Regions from separate parts of the Mesorhizobium sp. Pch-S genome, predicted to be linked through region 2. Evidence: predicted binding sites of a transcription regulator. Region 2 holds the regulator's gene; the other holds the start of a gene.
What was found. The regulator PhoB, encoded in region 2, activates phosphate uptake and scavenging genes when phosphate is short. The targets are predictions, from matches to a motif close to TGTCATNNANCTGTCAT.
Positions count from the first base shown of each region.

Region 1: a site for PhoB is predicted at 2,801-2,817, ahead of C1M53_RS25375 (RNA degradosome polyphosphate kinase). Genes of this name have one in related genera too.

Region 1 covers NZ_CP029562.1:5,426,685-5,431,054, reverse strand. The annotation lists gene ppx (exopolyphosphatase) at 1-540, opposite strand, end outside; gene C1M53_RS25375 (RNA degradosome polyphosphate kinase) at 540-2,735, opposite strand; gene C1M53_RS25370 (zinc-finger domain-containing protein) at 2,881-3,126, shown strand; gene C1M53_RS25365 (FAD-dependent monooxygenase) at 3,151-4,370, shown strand, end outside.
Region 2 covers NZ_CP029562.1:3,166,896-3,171,265, reverse strand. The annotation lists gene xylF (D-xylose ABC transporter substrate-binding protein) at 1-363, opposite strand, end outside; gene C1M53_RS14780 (ROK family transcriptional regulator) at 703-1,944, shown strand; gene phoB (phosphate regulon transcriptional regulator PhoB) at 1,987-2,676, opposite strand; gene phoU (phosphate signaling complex protein PhoU) at 2,696-3,403, opposite strand; gene pstB (phosphate ABC transporter ATP-binding protein PstB) at 3,441-4,265, opposite strand; gene pstA (phosphate ABC transporter permease PstA) at 4,280-4,370, opposite strand, start outside.

The DNA of each region.
Region 1 (4,370 bases), 2.3 Mb from region 2:
CGAATTCTTGGCCATGTCCTGAAGTCGCAGGCCACCGAGCGGCAACGTGATGCCGTCTCCGATCACTTCCCCGTTGATGTCGATCAGTTCCAGGCTGCCACCGCCAAGGTCGCCAGCGATGCCGTTGGCCGGATGAAAGCCGGAAATGACGCCGAGCGCCGAATAATAGGCTTCCTGGCGGCCGCTCAGCACATGGATGTCGGTACCGAGAACCTGTTCGGCGCGATGGATGAAATCCGGACCGTTGACAGCCTCGCGTGCGGCTGCAGTGGCCAGCACATACATGCGTTCCGCGCCGGCCTGTTCGGACAGAGCCCGGAAACGGCGGAATTCCTCCATCGAGCGCGTCACCGCTTCGGGATCCAGCTTGCCCGTCGAAACGATGCCACGACCAAGGCCGGCCAGCATCTTCTCGTTGAACAGCACGGTCGGCGAGCGCGCCAGCCCCTCATAGACGACGAGGCGGATCGAGTTCGAGCCGATATCGATGATCGACAGCGGGCGGCGGTCCTGCAGCCGCCCCTGGGAAGCGGCCATCATCAGCCGGCCATGTCCTTCTTGCGGCGCTTGAACTGCGCGATGCGCTTCGGCGCATGCGACTTCAAGGCATCGCCCCGTCCCGACAGGCTAGGATTGGTCATGAAATATTCCTGCGCGTTGAACGGCTCTTCGCCCTCATCAGGCACAAGGCGCCGCGAGGTACCGTCGGCCAATACTTCGAAACTTTGCTGGTTGTCCATGATGTTGCCCAGCATGATCTGGCCAAGGATCTGCTCATGCACAGTTGGATTGGTGATCGGCACCATGCATTCGACGCGACGATCGAGGTTGCGCGGCATCAGGTCTGCCGACGAGATGTAGACGACGGCGTCATCGGACGGCAGTCCATGTCCGTTGCCGAAGCAGTAGATGCGGCTGTGCTCGAGGAAGCGGCCGATGATCGACTTCACGCGGATGTTCTCGGAAAGTCCCGGAACCTGTGGCCTCAGACAACAGATGCCGCGCACGACGAGATCGATTTCCACTCCTGCACGGCTGGCATCGTAGAGCGCGTCGATGATGGTCGGGTCGACCAGCGAGTTCATCTTCATCCAGATGCGCGCTGGTTTGCCATTGTGTGCGTGTTCGATCTCTTCCTTGATATGATCCAGGATGCGGCTGCGCAGCGTGTAGGGAGACAGCGCAAGACGCATCTCGCCGGTCGGCTCGGCGTAACCGGTGATGAAGTTGAAGATCTGCGCGACATCGCGGGCAATGCGTGCGTCGGTCGTGAAGAAGGACAGATCGGTATAGATGCGCGCCGTGATCGGATGGTAGTTGCCCGTGCCAAGGTGCACGTAGTTGCGCAGCCTGCCGTCTTCACGCCGCACCACCAGTGACATCTTGGCATGGGTCTTCAGTTCGAGGAAACCGAACACGACCTGCACGCCGGCGCGCTCGAGGTCGCGCGCCCAGCGGATGTTGGCCTCCTCGTCGAAACGCGCCTTCAATTCGACCAGCGCAGTCACCGACTTGCCAGCCTCCGCGGCATCAGCCAGCGCGCGCACGATCGGGCTGTCGTTGGAGGTGCGATAGAGTGTCTGCTTGATGGCGACGACTTCAGGATCCGCCGCTGCCTGGCGCAGGAACTGCACCACGACGTCGAATGATTCATACGGGTGATGGACGACGATGTCCTTCTCGCGGATGGCGGCGAAACAGTCGCCGCCATGTTCGCGGATGCGTTCCGGAAAGCGCGGATTGTATGGCACGAACTTCAGGTCGTCGCGGGCGATGGAGACGATCTCGGAAATCTGGCTGAGCGCCAGTGGCCCTGTCAAAACGCTGATCCGGCTCGACGAGACGCCAAGTTCGCCCGCAACGAACTCGCGCAGCTCTTCCGGCATCAGATTGTCGAACTCGATACGGATCACCGAGCCGCGGCGGCGGCGCTTCAACGCCGTCTCGAACAGCCGCACGAGATCCTCGGACTCCTCTTCCACCTCGATATCGCTGTCGCGGATGATGCGGAACGTGCCGGAACCTGTGACCTCATAGCCCGGGAAAAGCTTGCCGATATAGAGGCCGACCACCGCCTCGAGCGGAATGAAACGCACATGGCCCTTGCGATCCGGCAGGCGGATGTAGCGTTTCAGGGCCTGCGGCAAACGCAGCAGCGCGCTCATCGTCTCACCGTTCTTGCGATGACGCAGCTGCAGGGCGATCGAAAAGCCGAGATTGGGAATGAATGGGAACGGGTGTGCAGGGTCGATCGACAGCGGCGTCAGCACCGGGAAGACCTGTTCCTGGAAATGTTCCTCCAGCCAGATCCTTTCATCCTTGGTCAGCACATCGCCGGCGACCGTTTCGATGCCCTCCTTGTTGAGCAGCGCCATCAACGCCGACAGGCTCTTCTGCTGATCCTCCTGCAGGCGCTCCACTTCGCGCAGCAACTGCTCGAGCTGCTGCTCCGGCGTGCGCCCATCCGGGCTTTTCAGCACGATGCCTTCGCGTACCTGCCCCGCAAGGCCGGCGACACGCACCATGAAGAACTCATCCAGATTGGCAGCGGAGATCGACAGGAAGCGGACGCGCTCGAGCAGCGGATGGTGCGCGTTGAGCGATTCCTCCAGCACACGGCGGTTGAATTGCAGCCAGGAGAACTCGCGATTGACGAAGCGGTCAGGATTTCCGCCCTCGACGCTTGCCGTTTCGACATTGATGAAGTCGGCCTGGACCGGCTTGAGCTCGTTCATGTCCGCCTTTCTCTCCAGCGAGTCACACCGGTTAACCGGCTCAATTTATCCTGTGACAGGGTTTTGCGACAGTTTCATTTCATCGAACTTGCAAAGAACACAGATATGCTTCAAACGCATGTCGTACGCGCTGAAGGAGACGATGATGGCCGGCGGTTCCATTCCCCATTTCCAGAACGATGCGGGCCATCCGGCAATCGAGATCGGCGTACGCGAATTCATGTGCGTTGGTGCCAACCCGCCCTTCGATCACCCGCACGTCTTTCTCGATCTCGGCAGCGACGACGAGAAGGTCTGCCCCTACTGCTCGACCCTTTATCGCTATTCGGCCAAGCTGAAAGCGACCGAAACGGTCCCGGCAGGCTGCCTCTACGTCGATCGCGCCGCCTGATCTTCCGATCGTCCGGTCATGACCATGGATACGCGGTCTCGCCCGGTCGTGATCGCGGGTGGCGGCATTGCCGGACTGACAGCCGCGCTCGCCTTCGCGCAGCGCGGCTTCGCGGTCGAAATTTATGAACAGGCACCGCGCCTCGAAACCGTCGGCGCGGGTATCCAGCTCTCCCCGAACGCGACACGGATCCTGGCAAGCCTCGACGTGCTGGAGCGGTTGCTGCCGATGGCAGTCAGGCCGGAAGCCGTTGCGCTCAAGGACGCGGCCAGTCTGAAGGAACGCGCGCGCGTCCCGCTTGGTGCCTTCGCCGAACAGCGCTGGCAGGCGCCTTATCTCACAGCCCACCGCGCCGATGTACAGGCGGCGCTGGTTGCGCGAGTGGCCGAAACGGCGGGCATTCGGCTGATCACCGGCGCGACGCTCACGGACATCGGCACCTCCCCTGAAAACCTTGTCGGCACCTTCGATCAAGAGGGAACAGAGGTTCGGCCAATCGGCTCATTGCTGATCGGTGCGGATGGCGTCTGGTCAAAAGTCAGGGAACTGCCAGGACTTGCCGGCAAAAGCCGTTTCACCGGCGAGCTCGCCTGGCGTATTACCATTGCCGCGGACAGTACTGCCGGCAGGACCTTTGCTTCCGTCGGCGCAGCCGGCTGTGTCACCGCTTTCCTGCATTCCGGTTTTCATCTCATTGCCTATCCGGTCAGCGCGGGAGCGGCGATCAACCTGGTGGCCTTCACCAAAGGCGAGCGCATTGCCGAGGGCTGGTCCGGTCATGCCGATCCTGCAATCCTGACCGGAGCGCTGAAAGGCGCGGCCCCTGCGCTGGAGAGACTGATTGCGGAAGCGGGAACCTGGCTGGCCTGGCCGCTGCATGCGGTCGACCAGAAACAGTCATGGACACTGCCGCAAGGCGTTGCCCTGATTGGCGATGCGGCACACGCCATGACACCTTTTGCAGCACAGGGCGCGGGCATGGCGATCGAGGATGCCGCCACGCTTGCCGCGTGCATTGCCGAATCCCCGGCCAGCATCGCCCATGCGCTGGCAACCTGGGAACAACAGCGCAAGCCGCGCGTAGCCAAGGTGGCGCGACGCGGCGCACTCAACCATCTCGCCTGGCATGCGACGGGTCCGGTGGCACTGGCGCGCAATCTTGTGCTGGCTTTGCGTCCGCAGCACCGCCTCGCCTCGGATCTCGACTGGCTTTACGGCTGGCATATGCCGGATACGGGCGCCGC
Region 2 (4,370 bases):
GTCCTTGTTTTCGATGAGACGGTCATAAGCGATGACCGGAATGCCTTCGTCCACGGCCTTCTGCACAGCCGGGCCGATGGCGGAAGTGTCCTGCGCCAGGATGACGAGCGCGTTGGCGCCCTGTGAAATCAGGCTTTCGACGTCGGTGAGCTGTTTGCCGGGGTTCGACTGCGCGTCAGCGGAAATGTATTTGTCGCCTGCCGCTTCGATCGCCTTCTTCATGGCGGCTTCGTCGGTTTTCCAGCGCTCTTCCTGGAAGTTGGACCAGGACACGCCGATTACCTTGTCCTTCGCTTCGGCGACAGCCGAAAGCGCAAGCGTCATGGCGGCACCCGCCAGAATGGCGGCCGTAAATTTCCTCATTTTTTCCTCCCCGCGCCCAAGGGCGCGCTTGTGTGCGTTGGCCGTTGGAGAAGCTTTTTTTCGAGCTTCGAAAAAATAATCGCGCAGGCGCAGCTTTCTGTCAACGGGATTCGAGTCATTCGCGATATTTTTTTCGGATCACGAAATAATAGTGACGACGAGGGCATGTTCTGCCACTATCTGTGGAGGAGCGCGCTGTCGCGACGGCAGGAGCGAAACGGGTTTTGCATTCGCTCATGCATCGACCTATGCACGAACAGCGCTTCTGGAACGCCATTGGCGGCCCAGGCGCAACGGTCTCGGTGTCCACGAGGCCGGCGGGGGAGGAACGGCAAGGACATGACTGTCGGGATCCGTCACGATGATTTGCGCCGCAGGAACCGCGCAATGGTGATTGCTGCCGTGCGCCGCTCCGGCGAGCCCTCCCGCACGGAAATCACCACCATCACCGGCCTCAGCCATTCGACCATTTCGGCGATTTCGTCCGATCTCATCGCGGAGGGTATTCTGCGCGAGGGCCGCAGTGAACCGACGGCATCGAAACGCGGGCGTCCGCAGGTGGGGTTGCAGCTCGACCCCGGCGCAGCAGCGGTATTGACGGTCGTTCTGTCGCTCAACCTTTTGACGGCCGCAGCCATCGACTATTCGGGCAAGGTCCTGGCCGAGGAAACACGCCGTCTGGATACGCTGTCCCTGCCACGGGAAGCGCTGGTCGACGAATGCATCGAGATGGTCCGGCGAAGGCTTCACGACCAGAGCCTGGCGAGACATCGGGTCCTGCGCATCGCCTTCGCCGTGCAGGGAACGGCGGATTCACACGCCCGCACCATGCTGTGGACGCCGATCACCCCGCATGGCGACATTCCCTTCGCCGATATCCTGGAGAAGGCCTTCGGCATTCCCGTCATCGTCGAAAACGACTGCAACATGATGGCGGTCGCGCTGCGTTGGCGTGGCACGGACCGCTACCGTGACGATTTCATCGCCGTTCTGCTTTCACACGGCATCGGCATGGGCATCGTGCTCAATGGCGAATTGTTCATCGGCACCCAGTCGTCGGGCGGCGAATTCGGACACATGATCCATCGGCCGAATGGTGCACGATGCCGCTGTGGCCGCCATGGCTGCGTCGAGGCCTATGCCGGCAATTACGCGATCTGGCGCAGTGCCCACGGGCTGGACGAAAACACCGAACCGGCCGCTGACATTCCCGACGACGAAATGCGGAGACTGGCTGAAAAAGCACGTGCCGGCGCCGGCCCCGAGCGCGAGGCCTATGAACGTGCCGGCACAGCCCTCGGCTACAGCCTCGGGTCGCTGTTCGCCGTCATCGACCCTGCCCCGGTGACGTTTGTCGGCATTGGCGCAACGGCCTTCGACCTGATCGAGCCGGCGCTGCGGCACGCCATTGCCCAAACCGCCGGCGGACAGCATTCGAATTCGATTGTCTTCGATACGGAACCGAAGGAACAGATGCTGATCCGCGAGGGCTGCGCCATGCGCGCGCTGACCTTCATCGATCAGGAGATTTTCGCGCTTGGCGGTCCGATGGCTCCCGCCCCTCAGCTTCTGGAAGCCTGATCCGGCAGCCAGGGCGGAGTGCCGATGAACGGCGCCCCCTGATCAATCCTCGCGGATGGCGTAGCCCGAGCCACGTATCGTGCGGATGACATCCGGCATGCGGCCGTTGTTGACCGCCTTGCGCAAGCGACCGACATGCACATCGACCGTACGCTCGTCGATATAGATCGTCTCGCCCCAGACATTGTCGAGCAGCTGGCTGCGCGAGAAGACCCGTCCGGGGTGCCGCATCATGAATTCCAGTAGCCGGAACTCCGTCGGCCCGAGCCGGATCTCGCTCTTCTTGCGGTACACGCGATGCGACTCGCGATCGAGCACGATGTCGCCGACCTTGAGCACGGAAGACAGCACTTCCGGCTTCGCCCGGCGCAGCAGCGCCTTCACGCGCGCCATGAACTCAGGCATCGAGAACGGCTTGACCAGATAGTCGTCGGCACCGGTGGAAAGGCCGCGCACACGGTCGCTTTCCTCGCCGCGCGCCGTCAGCATGATGACAGGCAGGCGCTCGGTCTCCGGTCGCATCCGGAGCCGCCGGCACAGTTCGATGCCGGATACCGCCGGCACCATCCAGTCGAGCACGAGGAGATCCGGTACGTTTTCCTGAAGCCGGATTTCGGCTTCGTCACCCCTGGCGACCACTTCGACCTGATAGCCCTCGGATTCGAGATTGTAGCGAAGGAGGACGCCCAACGGCTCCTCGTCTTCTACCACCATGACGCGCGGCGCGATCATCTTGCCGTCCGCCCTGTGATCAGGCCGCCGGAACGGCAGCAGCCGTCTCGTCGAGCTTTGGACGGTTGGGCGGCAACTGTTCGCCAGTCAGCACGTAGAAAGCGTTTTCAGCGATGTTGGTGACATGGTCGCCGATACGCTCGAGGTTCTTGGCGCAGAACAGCAGATGCGTGCAGGCCGTGATGTTGCGTGGATCTTCCATCATGTAGGTGAGGAGCTCGCGGAAGACGGACGTGTATTTGACATCGATCCGCTCGTCGTCAGCCCTCAGTTGGGCAAGCCCTTCTGCATCCTTGTCCGCGTATTTCTCCACCACGCCATCAACCTGGTTGAGGACCAGATGGGCCATGGCGTCGATCGAATGCGAAAGGTCGCGCGGCGTGGCGCCCTGCCCGACCGCGCCAACACGTTTGGCGATGTTCTTGGCCAGGTCACCGATGCGCTCCAGGTCTCCGGCCATGCGAATGGCGCCGACCACGGCGCGCAGGTCCTGCGCCATCGGCTGTCGCTTGGCGATCAGCGTGATCGCCTTGCTGTCCAGCTCGCGCTGGCGCGCGTCCATGATCGCGTCATCCGAGACGACCCGTTGGGCAAGTCCATTGTCTGACTTCAGCAGCGCCTTGGTGGAGCTTTCGACCATTGAGCTCGCCAGTTCACCCATGTCGCTGATGAGCCTGCTGATCTGTCCGAGCTCTTCGTCGAACGATGCGACGGTATGTTCGCCCATGTATATGTCCTCTTTTTCCTCGGCAGCAATCGCTCACTCAGCCGAAGCGGCCGGTGATGTAGTCCTGCGTGCGCTTGTCGTCGGGGTTGGTGAACATCTTGTCGGTAGCTCCCTCCTCGACCAGATAGCCGAGGTGGAACATCGCCGTACGCTGCGAGACGCGGGCCGCCTGCTGCATCGAATGGGTGACGATGACGATGGTGTAGTTCTGGCGCAGTTCGTCGATCAGCTCCTCGACCTTGGCGGTCGCGATCGGATCGAGCGCAGAGCACGGTTCGTCCATCAGGATGACTTCAGGCGACACCGCGATGGCGCGTGCGATGCACAGGCGCTGCTGCTGGCCGCCGGAGAGGCCGGTGCCTGGCTCGCCGAGGCGATCCTTCACTTCGTTCCAGATCGCCGCCTTCTGCAGGCTGGATTCCACGATGCGGTCCATCTCCGCCTTGTTCTTGGCAAGGCCATGGATGCGCGGTCCGTAGGCGACGTTCTCGTAGATCGACTTCGGGAAGGGATTGGGTTTCTGGAACACCATGCCGACACGGGCACGCAGTTCCACCACGTCGATTTTCGGATCGTATATGTCTTCGCTGTCGAGGGTGATCTTGCCGCCGACCTTGGCCGCATCGATCGTGTCGTTCATGCGGTTGAGGCAGCGCAGGAAGGTCGACTTGCCGCAGCCCGAGGGGCCGATCAGCGCCGTCACCTGGTTCTGGCGGATGTCGAGATTGACGTCGAAGAGTGCCTGTTTCTCACCGTAGTGCACGGTCACCTTGTCGCCGCGCATCTTGATGATTTCGTTCGTCTGGGCGCTCATCTGGCTGCTCACTGCCTGTTCGAGGGTCTTTTCCGTCATGATATTCATATCAGGCTCCCTTTCTACCAGCGCCGTTCGAAGCGGCGCCTGAGCACGATCGCTGTGATGTTCATGGCCATCAGGAAGACCAGGAGGATGATGATTGCGCCGGAC